DNA from 3 places in the Neobacillus sp. NRS-1170 genome. Region 3 is predicted to be linked to each of the others. Evidence: predicted binding sites of a transcription regulator. Region 3 holds the regulator's gene; each other region holds the start of a gene.
The links. The regulator LexA, encoded in region 3, represses DNA repair genes until DNA is damaged. The targets are predictions, from matches to a motif close to CGAACATATGTTCG.
Positions count from the first base shown of each region.

Region 1: the regulator LexA is predicted to act here: its motif matches at 4,118-4,131, upstream of ACIFOT_RS13010 (YolD-like family protein).
Region 2: the regulator LexA is predicted to act here: its motif matches at 4,159-4,172, upstream of recA (recombinase RecA).

Region 1 covers NZ_JBITPF010000027.1:98,682-106,018, forward strand. Annotated here, with positions in the region: gene ACIFOT_RS12975 (hypothetical protein) at 26-208, opposite strand; gene ACIFOT_RS12980 (hypothetical protein) at 265-396, opposite strand; gene ACIFOT_RS12985 (hypothetical protein) at 436-903, opposite strand; gene ACIFOT_RS12990 (replication-relaxation family protein) at 916-1,509, opposite strand; gene ACIFOT_RS12995 (FtsK/SpoIIIE domain-containing protein) at 1,445-2,749, opposite strand; gene ACIFOT_RS13000 (helix-turn-helix transcriptional regulator) at 3,033-3,239, shown strand; gene ACIFOT_RS13005 (hypothetical protein) at 3,289-3,453, shown strand; gene ACIFOT_RS13010 (YolD-like family protein) at 3,750-4,088, opposite strand; gene ACIFOT_RS13015 (hypothetical protein) at 4,460-4,657, opposite strand; partial or broken gene ltrA (group II intron reverse transcriptase/maturase) at 5,018-6,827, opposite strand.
Region 2 covers NZ_JBITPF010000060.1:22,653-29,989, forward strand. Annotated here, with positions in the region: gene spoVS (stage V sporulation protein SpoVS) at 1-53, opposite strand, end outside; gene ACIFOT_RS23465 (TIGR00282 family metallophosphoesterase) at 213-1,010, opposite strand; gene rny (ribonuclease Y) at 1,121-2,680, opposite strand; gene recA (recombinase RecA) at 3,007-4,050, opposite strand; gene ACIFOT_RS23480 (competence/damage-inducible protein A) at 4,443-5,693, opposite strand; gene pgsA (CDP-diacylglycerol--glycerol-3-phosphate 3-phosphatidyltransferase) at 5,713-6,297, opposite strand; gene ACIFOT_RS23490 (helix-turn-helix domain-containing protein) at 6,371-7,261, opposite strand; gene ACIFOT_RS23495 (DUF3388 domain-containing protein) at 7,283-7,337, opposite strand, start outside.
Region 3 covers NZ_JBITPF010000090.1:16,832-24,168, forward strand. Annotated here, with positions in the region: gene hflX (GTPase HflX) at 1-948, shown strand, start outside; gene ACIFOT_RS29860 (aminotransferase class I/II-fold pyridoxal phosphate-dependent enzyme) at 963-2,234, shown strand; gene ACIFOT_RS29865 (MerR family transcriptional regulator) at 2,404-2,778, shown strand; gene glnA (type I glutamate--ammonia ligase) at 2,811-4,145, shown strand; gene ACIFOT_RS29875 (DUF4257 domain-containing protein) at 4,530-4,817, opposite strand; gene lexA (transcriptional repressor LexA) at 5,023-5,646, opposite strand; gene yneA (cell division suppressor protein YneA) at 5,806-6,129, shown strand; gene ACIFOT_RS29890 (YneB family resolvase-like protein) at 6,135-6,782, shown strand; gene ACIFOT_RS29895 (DUF896 domain-containing protein) at 6,864-7,094, shown strand; gene tkt (transketolase) at 7,274-7,337, shown strand, end outside.

The DNA of each region.
Region 1 (7,337 bases), on a different contig from region 3:
AGGATATTCCTTCGTGAGTTTTCCTTTATAATCTACATTCTGGACAAATATACGCTGATCCTTTATAGGTTCCGCATTGATCGCAATTGTCGGTGTCTTCCCATTCGTTTTTCTTCAGCCATTCTTCGTAAGTCATACTGTATGAATCGCGGCTGTTAAGGTAGTCTTTATTACTTAATTTTAAAGGGTTTCTCTTGCGTAGTGCCATCTTGGTCGCCTCCCTCTTTTCTAAAAATATTTGCAGAGCCGTTTGGAATAAGCTTGTTACTTAACGACAACATTTTTAACACAAACTACTTTTCTTTTGTTTTTCTTTCCTTTTGATGTTTTGTGATAAACCCCGCAATTTTGGCACAGCCTATATTTCACACCATCGATTTTGATTTTTACACCCATCCTTTTTCCTCCTTAAATTTATTTATATATACCCTCATCTTAAACTGCATTTCCTACCTGTTTCAGCACGTTTAAGATAAGAGGGGATACCTGGATTAATACATAGCCTAACCCTGCATTCTGAATCATTTGCCATCCTTTATCGGCCCGATTAAACATGAATTGAAAACAGGAGCCCACGATAATGACAGAAGCAATCGGGAAACTTAATGCAACTAATATATCAACTACCGGGTCCAGAACATGAGCGAGCGCTGATAATGAATGCTCTCCCATCCATTCTCCGGCTGTTGCTGGTACTGCCACAATGACAGGAGCGTTTGGATTAGCGAAAACTTTAGTCGTGGTTGCAATGAATCCAAGAGTGCCAACAGAGCCAAAAGTAGCTATAGGAAGAATGGCAGAACTTGCAAGTCTTATCGTCATGCCCCTCCTTTTCTTTTTGGCTTCTTTCTCCTTCGCTTTATACTCACCAGACATGAAATCATTGAACTTAATCTTCTTCATGTGGATCACTCCTTATCGAATGTCGTTAATGGTGTAAACCCTACTAGGCAATCCTTCACATAATTCTATAAGCTGCCTTTTCCTAAATTCCGAAGTCGTAAGCCAAATCAAAAGAGGGAAATATCCCAAATGCTCTGTAATCGCTCCATTTTCAAATAACCCTTTGTACTGCGTAATCTTCGCTCTGTTTGCCTTCATTTTTTGAAGTGAGTCGACCTCTAAAAAGTGATATTTTCCATTCGATTTAAACCAGGCATCACATACCACAGTAAATTTATCATCACGAATTTTCATTTCATTTTTCCATTCATGAGGATACCCTGCGAAAATATAGAAATCGTTTCTCATAAGGACATGATTGACGAATTTATTCTTTTTGCGTTCTTTTTTGGAATTAACATATTCCCGGCCATCTTTATTCAAAAAATAAATGGTGGAATTTTCTTCTCGGAATGATGATAGGAAAGGAGAAAGTTCTTTGAGGATGCGATTAGTGTTTCGTTTTGTCCCTAGCCTGTGAATAGTGCTTATTTGATCCCGATTAAGAAAATCCAGTTTCTTCAAACTTAACAACATTCTTTCTTGTCTCTCGCTCAATCTTTTCAAGGGGTTTTCCTCCTTTAGTCGGAATGATGATTGGAGTAATGGTTTCTTGGATAATGTCCTGTGTAATATGTGGGGTTTGAATAATGATTCGTTTATCGGCCATTTGATAGATAGCTCTGCCTTTGATTTCTGGAAGATTCTCTGCACCATCACTATCTAATACGACTCTGGAAGCTGTACCGGATTGTACTCTAAAGCAAAGCTTAGCATCAATATTTTGTTTGCATTGACGTGGGATAACGTCACCAGTAGGATATTGAGTCGCCAAAATAAGTCTAAACCCTAATCCAGCTCCTAAGCGTGCGATCTGGCTCATATATTTTTGACATTGGTGTTTATACAGCTTCTCTTCCTTGCTGACCGCTTCATCAGGATTTAATTCTCCGACTTCATCAATGATGACGAAATGGCGTTCAGTGATTCCGGCATCCTCTACCTTTTTCTTGCCGGCTTTCCTTAAAATTTCTTGCTTTTCTCTCATGATGTTATATGCATTTTCAAGTGTTTCCAAGGCTTCCTCTGGCTCGTAGGCGATTGATTCTGTCTGTTTGATTTTTTCATAGTCGCATAGTTCAACACCGCCTTTTAGGTCGATTAGGTGTAGTCTCACGTTGTCTGGCTGCTGTCTAAGGAGTGAATTGATAATGCAGTTAATGAGATTTGATTTGCCGTAACGTGTCGCACCACCAAGGCATAAATGAGGAACCTTTTCAAAGTCATGGAAAATCAATTTGTTTCTATCCCTTGTCGCTCCAAAAACAACGGTCCAGCCTTTCCCTTCAACAAATTCAACTTTTTCCGGCAATGGATCATTGTAAACTCGGATGAATAACACTCCATCGTAAGAAAGCTCTATTTCCTTCCTGTCGGTTAGTTTCTTTGTGTAAAGACCTTTGATACTGTTGATGATGTTTCGGTCTAATGTCAGCCCTCTAAGGTCCTTAAGCTCAATCTTTACTGAACGAGTGTTAACGCCAGCTTCTATGACTTTTTGCTTTGCCTGGTAATCTTCAAAACTTCTACCTAATGGGATGCGGTAACGATATTCTGTGCCCCACTCAAAATTTTTCTTTTTCAACAATTGAGTGGTTAGGGTCCGATTACCGTCTTTTACATTTAGTCCGCTCAAAGTAAAAATCTTATTGAGTTTTTTTGAATCGTTCCCTGCCCGGTTTTTTGATAAATAAGCTTTCAAAGAAATTGCTCCAAAAATTGTTGTCGAGACCACTTCGAAAATCATATTTGAATCCTCCTCCTTCCAACGCCACATCATTGGAACTTACATAGTAAGTTATCCCTTGGAATCGGCATAAAAAAAATAACGCCTTAAATCATTAATAAATGTGTATTTTGAATATTCCCGACCAAGCTAGCAAAGGAGATATTAATCGGGTATGTTAAAAGGTATTACGTTGAGGTTGTCCGCTATGCCTGTACTGTAAATTTTTTTTAAATAAAAATACAAATTATTTTTACAAGGAATTTGTACACAACAAGCGAATATCTATATTGAGGTGTTCGATATGAAAAGTAAAATAGGTTTTTGGATTGAAGAAAAGGGATACAGAAAAAAATATATAGCAAAACAATTGGAAGTAACACCTAACCAGATTTCAAATTGGATAAGTGGCCGTTCGTTTCCTACAATAGAAAAAGCATTTAAATTAGCTGATTTATTAGAAGTAAAGGTAGATGATCTATATGAACGCAAAAAAAACCCACACAATTAAGCGAAGGGCCAAGTACTAGAATAGTTTCAAAATATTAGGAGGTGGTACCTTGAACGATTTACTTGCAGCAAAACTAACAATAGCGCGCATTAAGGTTCAACTGCTCGATTTAGCTGGCGAGCTGATTGCCGATAACTTATCAGATAAAGAATACGCAATCAGCCTAATAATGAAAGTAGTGGAATATATTGATGAATACGATGTGAAGGTATGAGATATTAATTTACTATCTTAATGGATTAAGCCAGTAATAACGGTATTACTATTCGTATTGCTGGCATAAATTTGGAAAACTAGCAACGGTATTGCCGGTAATAAGCATGGAATCTTTAATACATACAGTCGCAGTTGATATTTCTCCAAAGCCGAATTAATGATTATGATAGTTTCACCTTGAATTGAATCTTTCGCGGCAAACTAATCTGCCTCTATAACGGAAGCGAATTCGGTGTCTAGTTAAATAAAAATACGCCAACCTCATCTAAGGCTGACGTTATTCTTAATATTCGTTTAGTCCACTACCTTTACTCCGACAACACTTTCGAATGCAACCCGCTCGAATTCACCAGGCTTCACTTCAATGAGAAGCTCATGCCTATTAGGTTCCACATAATGAACTCGGCCATTAATGTTATGTGTAAATCCGTCATTCCATACAGTAAGTTTTACAGAATGACCGTAATCCTTAGCGTAAATAATGCGTAAGTCGAACTCTTCTGCTTCATGCTCGTCAATGATTGGCTTCCTTTGCCGCTCAGTATCACGCCAAAAATCCTTCTGAGTCTTCGCTAATTCTGGCAATTGAAATGCTGCTTGCCATTTCATCATCCCGCGGTCGCGTATCACCATATAATCGCCTCCTTTCTTAATATTATACACGAACTTATGTTCTATATGTATACATAAAGGTATATAAGAAACAATATTAGGAATCCTCCATATGAAACCATCCTTTTAATTCAAGGGTGGTTTTTTATATAAGCTCCATGTTTGTCCATGTCTTTATAAGACAACCCTCATAATATATTAATATCCAATGATTAAAGTAAGCATTTACAAGAGCGTCTTATGGCGCTTTTTCTTTTTTCGTACATAAAAACGCCACCAGTTAAGGTGACGCAATGGTTATCGTTTAATCTTCCGTGGCTTTTTCAGTTTTACCAGTATTATCATTCATGGCGGAATACTTTTCGTGCTGGTTATTTGGCGTATTAGGAGACTTATAAACCTAACCATTCCCTGCCTTTACGCAGAGCTTTTGCTAAGTCAGAAGTGGTGTATTCTTTTTCCAAATTGATGGTGTTGAGTGAGTTGTAAAATTGGAGATTATACCGGCCATATAAACGGCAAGTGATTCGAACATACTCTTTGCCATTGTCCAGTTTCCAAGTACTATGTTCTTTAATCCATTTCGTCATCCACTGATCATTCCTATCATTTTATTCATATTGTAACAAAAAAAGAGCGCCCATGTTCTAACGGGTTCCATTACCTATCGCAAAATGTGAATTACACCCAAAAATGTAAAGTAAAATGCATATGAAATTGCACCGCAAAATTCGGTGCTTTTTGTTAATAGTCCAGTGCGATATGAACTGAGCTACTTCATAATTAAACCTCGGAGCTTCTTCATACAGATAGGTAAAGCTTTGAAATTATCGCCACCTTTTCCCCCTGTTCACACCAGTACGTGCGACTTTCACCGCATACGGCGTTCCAACTAATCCAATTCATTCAATTCTATGTATTGTTTAGATTGATGCTACTTTATTCCGCAATCATATGGCTTCATTTTTACATTTTAATCGAAGTTTGTTTAGCTTTTCTTTTTGCTTATTGTTGAGTTTCATGACTTTGAATAACTTCTTAATCTTTTCACTGTCCTTAAGATGGACTAGTCGATGAACTGTTTCATGGAGTATCACTAAATTTGAAAATGTATCATCTTTTGATAGATGATACGGATTCTTATGATGGCAGTGCCAATCACTGACGCCAAGCTCCACTCCTGTTACCGCACATTTCCCATATTGAGCAATAAACTTACTTATTCGATTGTCATTGTATTCGATTGACCGATTTGGAATATAGTTTTTCATAATTGAAAATAAAACCCTTTTGTTAACAGCCTTTAGACTTTTGTGGATTTTATCTCTACCTTCGGCAGTATAATTACATGATTCCTGCGAAAAGCATAAGTTTGTTTTATGCTTCTGGGCATATATGGGCACAAATACCATACTTTGTATTTTGTATAGTTTCGATTTATAACCTTTGTACCTTTTTTGTAGAGTTGTTGTCATCTCATGAAAATTCGCATCTGTTCTAAAAATCTTTAAACGATTATAAAGTGTTTTTCTTAGATAGAAGTTTAACTCATTCAAATTTGTTGTAATTTGGGTGGCTGCGGAATAGTAGTTTTGGATTCCCATTACAACTGTGTTGAAATGCCAGACCTTTTCTACACAAGGGTTCTTCTGGATAGCCTTAATTGCTTCTTTAATTTTATTAGAAACATTACTCTTAGCTTTTCTAGACATATGTGAATGGACTACATGGCCAAACCTAGTTTTTCCCTTCCTTATTACTTTAAAAGTAAAGCCGAGAAACTCGGAAGAGTTTTTCTTTAGGTTAATTACCTTTGATTTTTCATCGCTGGTTTCAAGGTGTAATCTTGTTTTCAAAAAGTCTTTTATGGCATAATTCATTCTTATTGCTTGAGAACGAGTTCTGCACAAAACTTTAAAATCGTCCGCATAGCGGACAATAAAACATTCTTTTAATCCAGATTTTTTAAGTCCTTGATACTTGATTCCACTCGTCTTATATTAAGTTGCTTTCGAACGTTTCCCACTGATTACTTATCCACCAATCAAGTTCATTGAGAACTACATTTGATAATATGGGTGATAAAATTCCACCTTGCGGTGTTCCTTTGGCTGGTATTCCTTCTCCATCAATCTCCGCTTTTAATAATCTTGAGATAATAGAGAGTAATAATTTATCCCTAATCCCCAATGACCAAAGCTGTTTCAAAAGCTGTCCGTGATTCACATTATCAAAGAAACCCTTTATATCGACATCGACACAATGATGAAGCCCAGCTTGATTGACAAGGAATTCGAACCTTGCTTTGGCATGATGGGTGCTTCTATTTGGTCGAAATCCATAGCTATGTTTATGGAATTTGGCTTCACAAATGGGCTCCAAAACTTGTAGAATGCACTGTTGGAAAATTCTATCCCAAATGGTTGGAATCCCTAAGGGTCTAAATTTTCCATTCCCTTTTTCAATAAACACTCGTCTAACCGTTTGAGGTTTGTAGTTTTTAAACATAATATGAACCGTGTTTATTACATCTTCCACAGATAAATGACAAAGATCTTTAATCATAAGATTATCCGTACCTGCCGTTTTACTACCTGTATTCCTTTTGATGTTTCGGTAGGCAAGACGAATATTTTCATTAGAACTCATCAATTCTATTAATCCATAAAACTTTTTACCACTGACACTTTGAGCATATAGAGCGTCAAAGCACTCCTGTAAGTTGTAATACTCATTGTGCCTCAGCTTCTTCCGTTTCAATAAGTCGGCAACTCCTTACGGAGTTAAACCTCTTTTAGTCTCACAAGAACCTTATTAATCGATAAAGATCTGTCTTACATGGTTGAATGAATCTTCATTAGTCTAGTGGCTATCCCTCCATGTTGATTAGACATTTCATTGGTACTGTGCCACCACTTTCACTGATATTAAGATAAGTTATACAGCGGTTATTCTCGCCACTGCTTTCCTTACCAACGTTTCACTGGGAGTAAGCCATCCACGTTATCAGCTTACAACGTTGAGTTATATCTATTATAGAAGGAACTTAGGTGCTTCCTGTAAGCCTGTTAGCACTCATACGCCTGTAACGTATCATGGATTTTTATATTAGTTATTCTTACTCACCCACGGCTAACCTCACAATTTGGTGATATACACATTTCTGTGTATTGTGCGTATAGACCCGTACATTCAGAAGTTCGTCAGCTTAACCTTTTTCTTTTAGGAGTATCTGCATCCTCACCATATTCAATCAACTCAAGCATCATG
Region 2 (7,337 bases), on a different contig from region 3:
GCACCAGCTACAGAATTAGGATTAGATTTTGCTGAAACTTTTAATATTTCCATTCCTAGCTCCCCCTTGTAAAATCCCGATCCCGCATGAGCAGTTTCATGAACAAATCAGGTATATAGCATTCCACTGCTACTATATTCACTTTGAAATTGACATATTCCGGCTTGGACGATAAAAAGGAAAATAAAAAGAGCAAATTGGGTAATTTGCTCCTAAGAATAAAACGGATGATCATCATTTATTAGAATTGGTTGAATCTTTTTAGCAAGGCCTGTTTTTCGGTCCAAATCAATTAAAACGGCACTAAGCTGGTTTCTTCCCCCAGAAGGTACTTCAAACCGAACCGGAAGGCTTGTTAGGAAGCGTTTGAGGACGGCTTCTTTTTCCACCCCTAAAATGCCGTCATATGGGCCAGTCATGCCGACATCTGTTAAATAGGCCGTTCCCCCAGGCAAGATACGATTATCGGCCGTCTGGACATGCGTGTGGGTCCCTACAACTGCAGATACCCTTCCATCTAAGTACCAGCCCATTGCCTGTTTCTCACTTGTTACTTCTGCATGAAAATCTACAAATATAAAGGGGGTTCTTGCTTTTGCAAGGGAAACGAGTTCATCTGCTTTTTGGAAGGGACAATCAATTGGGTTCATGAAGGTGCGTCCCTGCAGATTAATGATTGCCACTTCAAACTCATTTATTTTTAGAAAAACGATCCCTTTCCCCGGCGTATCTTTTGGAAAGTTTGCTGGTCGAACCAAGTATTTGGCTGTATCAATAAACTCAAAAATTTCCCGATTATCCCAGGCATGATTCCCTAATGTTACTGCCTGAGCACCTTGTTCTAAAAACTGACGGTAAATTTTTTCAGTAATTCCTTTTCCACCTGCGGCATTTTCGCCATTGATAATCGTTAAATGAGGTCGATATTTTTCTTTGAGCTTTGGCAAGTACTCCTTCACCATATCTCTTCCAGGTGAACCGACAACATCACCGATAAATAATAAATTCATGTTATTGCCCTTTCATAAATAAAAATAGTATTGATTAAATTGTATCACAGTTGCCCAGTATTTAATCGCTTAAGAGTCCCCAAAAAATAAAGCGGTGCATGCGCACCGCTTTATTTTGCATATTCTACAGCCCGTGTTTCACGGATAACTGTGACTTTAATATGTCCTGGATAATCGAGCTCTTCTTCGATTCGCTTGCGAATATCGCGTGCAAGGCGATGTGCAGCAAGATCGTCAATCGTATCCGGTCTAACGATAATCCGCACTTCACGGCCTGCTTGAATAGCAAAGGATTTCTCAACACCTTCATAGGATTCTGAAATCTCTTCAAGCTTTTCAAGACGGCGAATATAGTTTTCAAGCGTTTCACTACGAGCACCTGGTCTTGCAGCAGATAGGGCATCAGCAGCAGCAACTAAAACGGCAATGGTTGAAGTTGGCTCTGTATCACCATGATGTGAAGCAATACTGTTGATAACCACAGGATGTTCCTTGTATTTCGTTGCAAGTTCTACCCCGATCTCAACATGGCTTCCTTCCACTTCATGGTCAATTGCTTTACCGATATCATGAAGCAATCCGGCACGTCTTGCTAATGTTTCATCTTGACCAAGTTCAGCGGCCAGCAAACCTGAAAGCTGTGCCACTTCCATAGAATGCTTAAGCACATTTTGACCGTAACTTGTACGGAACTTTAAGCGGCCAAGAATTTTGATAAGATCTGGATGGAGTCCATGTACGCCCACTTCAAATGTGGTTTGTTCACCCACTTCGCGGATATACTCATCCACTTCGCGACGAGACTTCTCAACCATTTCCTCAATTCTTGCAGGGTGGATACGGCCATCTTGTACAAGCTTTTCAAGTGCTAAGCGAGCCGTTTCACGACGAATAGGGTCAAAGCCTGATAGAATAACAGCTTCAGGAGTATCGTCAATAATTAAATCAATTCCTGTTAATGTTTCAAGTGTACGGATGTTTCGACCTTCACGGCCAATGATACGGCCCTTCATTTCATCATTTGGAAGGTTGACGACAGAGACTGTCGTTTCCGCAACATGGTCAGCAGCGCAACGTTGGATTGCTAACGAAAGGATTTCCTTCGCTTTTTTATCAGCTTCCTCTTTTGCACGATTTTCGCTTTCCTTGATCATAACCGCGGTTTCTACAGTAAGTTCCTGTTCCATGCGGTCTATTATGATCGACTTAGCTTCCTCACGAGTTAAGCTCGAAATTCGTTCAAGTTCTGTTTGTTGTGTTCGTACCAACTCGTCCACTTTGCTTTCCATCTCTTCAATATGCTGTTGTCTTTGGTTTAGAGAATCATCCTTCTTTTCTAATAGAATTTCACGCTTATTTAACGCTTCATCCTTTCGATCTAAATTCTCTTCTCTTTGCAGTAAACGGTTTTCTTGTTTTTGCAGTTCATTTCTTCGTTCACGAACCTCACGTTCCGCTTCAGTTCGAAGCTTGTGAATTTCATCCTTTGCCTCTAACAGGGCTTCCTTTTTTAATGAATCAGCATCACGTTTCGCATCTTCAAGAATCTGCTCTGCAGCATTCTTTGCCCCCGCTATTTTTGCTTCAGCAATGGATCTACGAATAAAATAGCCAACAACGGCACCGACGATAAGGCCAAGCAAAATGGAGATGATAGTAATTGGTTCCATCGTTACACCTCCTCTTGCTATGAACTTTTGTTTGATTTTTTTTTTAAGTGTCGGCATGTACATTGTTTAGACTCAACATACAGCAAGCACTACGGCTTTTCGCATTGTAATATTTCCAAAAATGTAAAATATACATGTTAATTGTAATTGTGGGAATATACATTGTCAAGGTTTTGTCCAAATAGCTTTTTGAAATATTTCGAATTCACCATCACTTCTTCATTTTTATTACTTGGTTCCAAGTGAATGTTTATACCTTTTTGTGTATATTTATGCAAATTGTTTTAAAAAAGCAAAACCCTTTTTCTTGGGCTTTGCTCTTCTTTTTATTTATCTAGTAACTCAAATTGCTCGTCATCATCAGTTTCAGTCACTGTTTTATCACCATCTAAGCCATAGTGATCACGGATTTTTTGTTGAATTTCAAGGCGGACACTAGGGTTTTCTTTTAGGTAAAGCTTTGCATTTTCACGACCTTGGCCTAGTCTTTCATCGTTATAAGAATACCAAGAACCGCTCTTAGAAACGATATCTAATTCGGAACCTAAATCGATGATTTCGCCTTCTTTTGAAATTCCTTCTCCATACATAATATCGACTTCTGCTGTACGGAATGGAGGGGCAACTTTGTTCTTTACGACTTTAATTTTTGTTTTGTTTCCGACCATGTCATTGCCTTGCTTTAGTGTTTCAGCACGGCGTACTTCTAGACGGATGGTGGAATAGAACTTGAGGGCGCGGCCCCCAGGAGTTGTTTCAGGGTTCCCGAACATAACGCCGACTTTTTCACGAATCTGGTTGATAAAGACAGCGATTGTTTTTGATTTATTGATTGCACCTGAAAGTTTACGAAGTGCTTGAGACATCAAACGAGCTTGCAATCCAACGTGTGAGTCTCCCATTTCACCTTCGATTTCCGCTTTAGGTACTAGAGCAGCTACAGAGTCAATAACAATAATATCGATTGCTCCGCTTCGTACTAGTGCTTCAGCGATTTCTAGTGCTTGTTCACCAGTGTCTGGCTGGGATAATAATAGTTCATCAATGTTGACGCCTAATTTTTGGGCATACGCTGGGTCTAGGGCATGTTCAGCATCGATAAACGCTGCTTGTCCGCCTTTTGCCTGGACTTCAGCGATGGCATGAAGGGCTACGGTTGTTTTACCTGAGCTCTCTGGCCCGTAAATTTCGATAATACGTCCTCTTGGATATCCACCTACTCCAAGTGCTGTGTCAAGTGCTAATGATCCAGATGGAACAGTTGAAATTTTTGTTTCTGTTTGCTCACCCATTTTCATTATTGAGCCTTTACCAAATTGCTTTTCGATTTGTTTTAGCGCCATTTCTAAGGCCGCTTTACGATCACTCACGAATCATTTCCTCCCTTATCTATATAAACACAAGCTTATTGCCTAAATCTATCAAATAAAACCTATTAATAATATAACCTCTTTTAGGATATTTGTCGAGTAAAAAATCGAACATTCATTCGACTTTTTTCTAAACTATTTATACTGTTAAGACAGACAAATATCCCCATAATAAACTGTTTTTCAAGATGATTTTGCAGAGAAAACTACTTTTCATGAAGTTAACTGAAAACTGATTTAAAAGTATGCATAAACCGTTTCATTTACCGTTTGACCACTTTTTCATCGTTCTCGGGCAATGAAGCGACATTTCATTTACCGTACGACCGCTTTTTCCACTCAGATGGGCAATGAAACTCCTACATAACCCATAAAAAAATCACAGAACCTTATTAAGCATTCTGTGATTCTTTCAACATCTTTATTAAATAATAGCATCCATACTTAACAGCACGAACCCTGTTAGCTTCCCGGGTGCCAGCAAGCACAAGCTTTTCAACAGCTGTCGGCATCCCCTTGAACGCAATCCCAATGTAAACCGTGCCTACCGGTTTACCCTCTAATTCATCAGGACCCGCCACACCGGTAAAACTAATCCCAATATCAGTGCCAAAAATCGAAGCTGCGTTTTCCGCCAACTCCGAAGCACATTGCTCACTTACGGAGCCAAACTTATCTAGCGTCTCAGCAGAGACCCTCAAAACCCGTTGTTTTACCTCATTTGAATAACAGACAACTCCTCCGTTAAAAACAGAGCTCGCGCCTGAAACCGAGGTAATTTCTTTTTGAAACATCCCGCCAGTTAAACTCTCAGCAGCCGTAATCGTTAACTTCTTTTCTTTTAAAATTTTCGTCAATTCATTCAAAAGAGAAGTATTGTCATAGCCATATAAAAACTCACCAACGCGCTGATTTATCTTACTTTCCACCTCATCAAGCATCGTTCCTGCAACAGTTTCATCCGTATGCTTGGCTGTAAGCCTTAAGGTAACCTCACCATCTCCGGCAAGTGGAGCAATGGTAGGATTGCTTTGAGCGTCTATTAAATCCAATATCTCCGTTTCCAAAGCCGCTTCCCCAATACCGAAAAACCGCAAAACTCGCGAAACAATCCTCTCATTGGTGTCGCCTTCAGGAGAAAATGCTTTCCTTCCATAATGAAGGAACATCGGCTCCATTTCCTTTGGAGGACCTGGCAGAAGCATATAAATATGGGCATCCTGCTCGAGTACCATTCCAGGCGCCATGCCATGATCATTCGGAAGAATATCTGAACCTGCTAATACAAGAGCTTGCTTTCGGTTGTTATCCGTCATCACACGGTTTGTCCTTTTGAAATAATCCTCAATCGAAGTTAAAGCCGCTTCATCCATTACAAGCTCTTTGCCTAGATGGCGGGCAATCGTTTCCTTCGTCAAATCATCCTTTGTCGGTCCGAGACCGCCAGTAAAAATGATGATTTGCGAACGCTTTTCGGCAATTTCAATCGCGTTCTTAAGCCTGTCCGAATTATCGCCAACAACCGTGTGAAAAAAAACATCAACACCGAGCCCAGCTAATTGCTGAGACAAAAAGCGCGCGTTCGTATTTACAATTTGACCGAGCAACAGCTCCGAACCAACAGCGATAATCTCAGCATTCATCATGAATCGCCCCCAAAGTCTATTTAGAATTTTTTAAAACATGACTATTTTTAGCAAAATAGTCCCAGCCAGACCAAATCGTAAAAATCATCGCAACCCATAACGCAACGATATCAAAACGAAATGGAATCATAGCAAAAATAATATTATGTAATAAAAGCGAAGAAATCGCGATAATCTGTGTCCAGGTTTTAATTTTTCCAAGCATATTCGCTGCCACTACTTCCCCTTCTCCTGCAAGCAAGAGGCGGAGACCGGTTACAGCGAATTCCCTGCTGATAATAATGATGACAATCCATGATGGTGCATAAATATCATTAAGCTCAACGAGAACGATAAGTGCAGCTGAAACAAGTAATTTATCAGCAAGCGGATCAAGAAATTTCCCCATATTTGTGACAAGGTTCAATTTACGGGCATAATACCCATCAATCCAGTCGGTTGTCGACGCAATGATAAAAATCAACGCTCCGACAAAATGAGTTACAGGCATGTCTGCTCCAAGAAAGGTCATGTCACCCCAATCAAAAGGGACAAGCATGATAATCAAGAACAATGGAATAAGCAATATTCTTGAAACCGTAATTTTATTAGGTAAATTCATTTGTGTATCCTCCTATATAAGAAAACGCAACAACTAACTATTATGCATGCCAAAAATAGTCATCACTAGATGACTATTGGGTTTTGGGAACATATTGAATCTTAATGTTCTGTACATTTTGCGTCGGTGCGATAGCGTACTCGAGTTTTTGGTCATTCACATAGATTTCAACGCCTGCAGCGTTCCCTACCCGAATTACAGCATTGCTTTCTGTTGTCAAATCTACTGTTTGGCTTGGTAGCTTATCTTTATCAAGAGTCCATTGATTGACCATTTTTCCCGTACTATTTTTAACACCAACCCAAGATTTACCAGTAGCTACCAATTTCACGATAAACTTGTCTGCATTTTTCAAAGAATAGGTAGAATTCCTTCCACTGCTTTGAACGACCGCTAATTCTTGCTTAGGTGCTTCAACAACTGGCGGCTTCTCTTCTTCTTTTTTAGGTTCCTTCGCTTTTTCAGAATCTTTCTTCTCAAGCTCATTTGCTTTTGCTTTTTCGAGATTCTCTGATTTAACGAATTTAACTTGTTCGTTATCCTTGCTTAACGATTCATTGGAATTCTTACCCGCATGATTATAAAGAAAATAATATAATAGACCAGCAACGCCAATGACAAAAACACCAATTAATACTTTCGGAAGGATATCAAAGATTTTTGAATTCCCCTCCGAAATCGCTTTATGGGTTTTGACCCTTGAGAGTTGAGGTAATTCATCATTTAAGCTTGCCGGAATTTCACTTTTATATGTTTCAAAAATTTCATCAGGATTTAGGTTTAGTGCTTCTGCATACTGCTTAATGAAGGCACGGACATAAAAATTCCCAGGCATACTTGAATAGTTGCCTTCTTCAATGCCGATTAAATAGCGCTTTTGAATTTTTGTCATCGTTTGTAAATCATCTAAGCTAAATCCTTTTTCTATTCGGGCTTCTTTTAGTCGATTCCCTAGTTCAGTCACTTTATTAACACCTTCCAATTTTTAAAAATCAAAATCTCCAAAATCAGATCCGGAGAATAAATTATTTTGGTCCACT
Region 3 (7,337 bases):
CGGACGCAGCTTATATTAGACATTTTTGCTCAACGAGCACGATCCAAAGAAGGAAAACTACAGGTGGAGCTTGCACAGCTTCAATACATACTTCCCCGTTTAGCAGGACAGGGAACCGCGTTATCAAGGCTTGGGGCAGGTATCGGAACTAGAGGACCAGGGGAAACCAAATTAGAATCCGACCGCCGGCACATCCGCCGCCGAATCGATGATATTAAAACGCAGCTCGCTGTCATCGTCCAGCACCGGGACCGATATCGGGAACGGAGAAAGAAAAACAAGGCATTTCAAGTAGCGATTGTCGGCTACACCAATGCTGGAAAATCAACGTTGTTTAATCGTCTGTCTGAAGCGGAGTCGTATGAGGAAAATCAACTATTTGCCACTCTTGATCCAATGACCCGAAAATTAATTTTACCAAGTGGTTTTTTAGCCTTAATTACCGATACGGTTGGATTTATTCAGGATTTGCCTACAGCGCTAATTGCTGCTTTTCGCTCGACACTTGAAGAAGTAAGAGAAGCGGATTTGCTTCTTCATGTTGTGGATATGTCGAATCAGGATTATTTTCATCACGAAAAAACGGTTAATAAGCTGCTCGAGGAACTAGATGTAAAAGATATCCCGCAATTAACGGTATACAATAAAAAAGATATTCAGCATCCGGATTTTGTTCCGACTGCCGACACACCGACGGCTTTTATTAGTGCATTTAATAAAGAAGACCGCCTTGCCCTAAAAGTGAAAATGGAAAAGAACGTCATAGAAATGATGGATGCTTATGAGGTGAAGGTTCCTTCAACAGAAGGAAAGCTTCTTTCACAACTAAAAAATGAGACGATTCTAAAAGAGTTGTCCTTTGATGAAGAAGACCAGTTGTATCGATGCAAGGGCTATACATTAAAAGACCATCAAATAACAGGACAGTTACAGAAATATAAAATGTAGATAGGAGTTACACCATGTTTCAACAGTTAACAAATGGGGAAAAGCTTCAACCGCTTGTCCAAAAAGTGGAACAGCAAATCGCTGGGGTACACAAAAAAATCGACGAAAGAGCGGAAACCAATCAATTTCGCGTTCTAAAAAGCTATCAAAAACACAGGGTAAGTGACTCGCATTTTATCCCGTCAACCGGATATGGGTACGATGATATTGGCAGAGATACTTTGGAATCCATTTACGCGGATGTGTTTGGCGGTGAAGCAGGTCTTGTCCGTCCGCAAATCATTTCCGGAACCCATGCGATATCGATTGCGTTATTTGGAGTCCTTCGCCCTGGTGATGAACTTCTATATATCACAGGTAAACCATATGATACGCTTGAAGAAATCGTAGGGATTCGCGGAAATGGTGTCGGTTCCTTAAAGGAATTTGGCATTTCATATGATAGTGTTTCCTTGACCAATGAAGGCGGGATTGATTGGGATGAAGTGGCCAAGAAAATCAAACCGAACACTAAAATGATTGGGATTCAACGCTCCAAAGGCTATGCGACAAGGCCGTCATACACAGTGGCTGAGATAGGTGAGATGATTTCGTTTGTAAAGGAAGTCAAACAGGACGTCGTGGTGTTTGTTGATAATTGTTACGGCGAATTTGTTGAAGAGTTGGAACCTTGCCATGTTGGGGCAGATCTGATGGCCGGTTCTCTAATTAAAAATCCTGGCGGCGGCATCGTGAAAACGGGAGGATACATTGTTGGCAGGAAGAAGTGGGTCGAGGCATGCTCCTATCGGATGACATCCCCTGGGATTGGAGCAGAAGCAGGGGCTTCTCTTTATAGTCTGCAGGAAATGTACCAGGGGTTCTTTCTGGCCCCTCACGTTGTGGCTCAAGCACTAAAGGGAGCCGTTTTTACAGCTGCCACGCTTGAAAAATTGGGAATGAATTCATCGCCGAAGTGGGATGCGAGCCGGACAGATTTAATTCAATCAGTCCAATTTGATGATCGCGATAAAATGGTCGCATTTTGCCAGGCTATTCAATTTGCCTCCCCGATTAATTCATACGTTACCGCACATCCAAGCTATATGCCTGGGTATGAAGATGATGTGATTATGGCTGCGGGAACCTTCATCCAAGGGGCAAGCATTGAACTGACAGCAGACGGCCCGATCAGACCGCCGTATGTAGCCTATGTTCAGGGCGGTTTAACCTATGCCCATGTAAAAATGGCCGTATGTTTAGCTATTGATCAATTAATCGAAAAAGGATTAATTGAACTAAAGTAGGAAAATATACAGGAAGGACAGACTTTACATGCCGTCCTTTTTACATAAAAAATCCATGTTAGATTTTCTTACATAAGATTGACATATTATCTGACGTCAAATATAATAACAATATGATAGAAAGTAAGGGAGGAGAAATTTGGTGAGTGGAAAGGAAATTCGCCGTTCCATGCCGCTGTTTCCCATCGGAACTGTCATGCAGCTAACAGAGCTGACTGCAAGACAAATCCGTTATTATGAAGAACACCAATTGATTTCTCCAGCAAGAACTGAGGGGAACAGACGGCTATTTAGCTTAAATGATATTGATAGGCTTTTAGAAGTGAAAGATTTAATTGATCAAGGGGTCAATATGGCAGGAATCAAACAGCTTTTCTTGGTCAAACAAGAACAAGCCAATGTTCTTGAGCAGCATGCCGAAAAGGCAAAGCGTGAGTTAACAGATGATCAATTAAGAAAATTGCTGCGAAACGAATTGATTCATTCAAATAGATTAAATCGTTCCTCACTTCGTCAAGGTGATATGTCACGCTTTTTCCATTAAAATTTTTTATGAAAATTTAGGGGGATTGAAAAATGCCAAAGTATTCAAGAGAAGATATTCAACGTCTTGCAAAAGAAGAAAATGTTAAATTTATTCGTCTGCAATTCACTGACATTTTAGGAACAATTAAAAACGTTGAGATTCCTATTAGTCAATTAGAAAAAGCACTTGATAACAAAATGATGTTCGACGGATCTTCAATCGAAGGATTTGTTCGTATTGAAGAGTCTGATATGTATCTATATCCAGATTTAAGCACATGGGTAGTATTCCCTTGGACAGCTGAAAAAGGAAAAGTTGCCCGTTTAATCTGTGATATCTACACTCCAGAAGGAAAACCTTTTGAAGGTGACCCTCGTAATAACTTAAGAAGAGTGTTAAAGGAAATGGAAGACCTTGGTTTCACAAACTTTAACCTTGGACCTGAGCCAGAATTCTTCTTATTCAAATTAGACCAAAAAGGTGAGCCAACACTAGAATTGAACGACCAAGGCGGTTACTTTGACCTTGCTCCAACAGATTTAGGGGAAAACTGCCGTCGCGATATCGTTCTTGAGCTAGAAGAAATGGGCTTTGAAATTGAAGCTTCCCACCACGAAGTGGCACCTGGTCAGCACGAAATCGACTTCAAATATGCGGATGCTTTAACAGCTTGTGACCAAATTCAAACTTTCAAGCTTGTTGTTAAAACAATCGCTCGTAAGCACGGCTTACACGCAACATTCATGCCAAAACCATTATTCGGTGTAAACGGATCTGGAATGCACTGCAACCTTTCTTTATTCAAAGATGGCAAAAATGCATTCTATGAGCCAACTGGCGATCTTGAAATGAGCGACACTGCACGCCAATTCATCGCAGGTATCCTAAAGCACGCTCCTAACTTTACAGCGGTTACTAACCCAACTGTAAACTCTTATAAGCGTCTAGTTCCTGGCTATGAAGCACCATGTTATGTAGCATGGTCTGCAAGAAACCGTTCACCACTAATCCGTATCCCTGCATCTCGCGGACTAAGCACTCGTGTTGAAGTACGTAGCGTAGACCCAGCTGCTAACCCATACCTTGCTATGGCTGTTCTATTAAAAGCAGGTCTTGACGGAATTAAAAATAACTTAACTCCTCCAGCACCAGTAGACCGCAACATTTATGTAATGAGCAGGGAAGAAAGACTAGAAGAAGGCATCATCGATCTGCCTGCAACTCTAGCTCAAGCTTTAGACCAATTAAAATCAGACGAAGTGATTGTAGCTGGTCTTGGCGAGCACATCTTAGAACACTTTGTAGAAGCAAAAGAGATCGAATGGGATATGTTCCGTACCGTCGTTCACCAATGGGAACGCGATCAGTATATGTCAATGTATTAAGATTGGAAAGTCTTGCCGCTTTTATAGCGTCAAGACTTTTTTATTTGATGAAAAAGATAACTTCGTTCGGGAAGTGAGTTTCATTTACTGTGGAAGCACAGATTCTTGGATTTTGGTCAATGAACAGCCATTTCATTTACCCTGGAAGCTCTATTTCATTCACTTTGGGCAATGAAAGGCTCTTTCATTTATCGAAGAGACACATTTTCATGTAAGTCGGTCAATGAACTACTAAATCATTTACCCTCGATGCATTTTTTCCCGCATTGTGGTCAATCAACCGTCGAAACAAAAAAACAAGATCATTCCTTAAACAAAAAAACAAGATCATTCCTTAAACAAAAAAACAGCATCCATAATCCAGATGCTGGTTTGTACCAAATTTTATTTCTCATCACTGTTCTGTTTGATCAATTTAAAACCCGAGAGTGCTGCATCACCAGCAATCCCGGCAACTAGCGAAAAAATAATATTCTCAACATAGGAATTTGGAGCTGTATACAAAACAAGAAGAAGGGCTGCAACTGCACCTAGAAGCATTTCTTCTAGAAAACCGAGATAAAGGAACTTTTTTGTTTTCCGAGGCATAATAATTTTGCCATGCTTACGAACATGTCCAATAATCCCAACCGTCCCACCAATCACTAACGAGAAAATAATGTCAATGAACACTTCTTTCTCACTCTCCTTAAGCCTGAATTTTTTGGACCTAAGGTAAATCTTGGTGTATTACCATTATACTAAACTTGGAAACTCTTGAGCATGGGAAAAAATACTGAATTTTCCAAATACAAGAATCATTTAAATTATTTATCAAAAATTTTCCCAATATCAGTATTGATAAAACAAGAGCCGGCAAATGAAAGCCGACTCTTTATTAATGAATATGTCTATATACTCCGATAACTTTTCCAAGAATAGAAACATTTCGTAAAATGATAGGATCCATGGTTGAATTTTCTGGCTGCAAACGGATGAAATCTTTTTCTTTAAAAAATCTCTTACACGTTGCTTCATCATCTTCTGTCATCGCGACAACAATATCCCCATTATTCGCTGTTTGCTGCTGTTTTACGATTACATAGTCCCCATCAAGAATTCCAGCCTCTATCATACTTTCACCCATGATTTCTAGCATAAATACGTGTTCATCAGCAGGCGCAAGCCTTTCAGGAAGTGGAAAATATTCTTCTACGTTTTCAATAGCAGTAATAGGTAATCCCGCTGTTACCTTACCAACCACTGGAACATTGACAACATTGTTTCTTGGGATATGAGCAAGTTCATCTACTTCCAAAATTTCGATTGCTCTTGGTTTTGTTGGATCCCGTCTAATAAGACCTTTACTTTCTAATCTAGCTAAATGGCCATGTACAGTGGAGCTGGATGCAAGTCCAACCGCTTCGCCAATTTCGCGTACGGATGGAGGATAGCCCTTGCTCTTAACCTCACCTTTTATGAAATCCAGGATATCCTGCTGCCGTTTTGATATTTTTACCATGATAAAATGCACCTCGCCTGGTTAATGTTGTCTTAATTATATCATGTTCGCTCATTTTATACAAACATAAGTTCGAATAAGTGGTTGACAACAAACAAACGTTCGAATTATAATGAAACTATCAAAAGCGAACGTATATTCTATTAAGAGGTGTTTATCATGAAAAAGATTTGGAACCAATACTCATTTGTTATTATTCTAATGTTTATAAGCTGTTCATTTGCCTTAATTTTATCTATTCAGTCAAATGCCAATGAAAAAGATAAATTTATAAAAGTAACTGTTTCTGAAGGGGATTCACTCTGGGAGCTATCCAATCAATATGCCGGCCAGCATTCCCTATCCAATAAAGAGTTTGTCAGCTGGGTGAAGAAGCACAATATAAATGTGGGTGATCAAATTTTCCCTGGCGATAAAATCATGATCCCAGTTAGCAATGAAGCTCTAGATACAACACAATTTGCAAGTGCCATTGAGGAATAAATGGTATGAATGCAATCATATACTGCCGGGTTAGCACAAATAAGGAAACGCAGGAAACCTCTTTACAGCGTCAGGAAGAAGAACTAATTCAACTTGCAAAACAGCATCATTTTGAAATTGATTCAATTATTAAAGAACAGGCAAGCGGATATGACTTTGAAAGAGATGGTATCCTTCATGTTTTGGAACGGATAAAGGATAAAAAAGTACAAGCCCTTCTAATTCAAGATGAAACACGTCTTGGAAGGGGAAACGCCAAAATTGCACTCTTGCACTGTATCTTAAAAGAGGGAATTAAACTTTATAGCATTTCTCATAATGGTGAATTACAGCTTTCAGAGTCGGATTCAATGGTATTGAAAATTGTTAGTATGGTGGAAGAGTACCAACGAAAGCTCCATAATGTAAAAATTAAGCGTGGAATGAGACGGGCTGTCGAACAGGGCTATAACCCCCAAAAAAATTTAAAAAACCTTGGAGAAGCTTCAGGCCGAGAAAAAATCGAAGTTCCAGTTGAGGAAATTGTGAGATTAAGAAAGAACAATTTAACCTTCCATGAAATAGCCGCTGTTTTAAGAGGATTTGGGTATAATATTTCCAAAGCGACCGTTCATCGTAGATACCAGGAATATATGGAATCACAAGATGAGTAGACCTTTTGCCTTGTCAGAAGGTCTTTTTTTTAGTAAAATCAGTTGCTACGTACACAGTTTTTTATGAAAGTTGGTGTTTAAATGCTGTCCAAAGAGAAAATGGCAAGAATCAATGAACTTGCGAGGAAAGCGAAAACAACCGGATTAACGGAATTAGAAGCAAAAGAGCAATCTAAACTAAGAAGTGAGTATCTAGCAACTTTTCGTTCCAACATGCTTGAAACATTAACCAATACAAAGTTCGTTGATCCATTAGGAAACGATGTCACACCAGAAAAACTTAAAGATAGAAAGAAAAATAATCTTCATTAATTCAAGGAATACTATTTTTTGTATTCCTTTTTTATATGCACAAACCATCGTTGTGTCAAAATGAGAAACGAAACGAAAATTAATTTCAATTATTAAGTTTATTGGTTGAATTAATTTCGGTAGCAATATAATATTAAGAATGTATCTAGTATTCAAGTGATGAAGAAAGGATGTAATTCATGTTTAATACTATTGATGATTTATCCGTTACTTCCATTCGTACTCTTTCCATAGATGCGATTG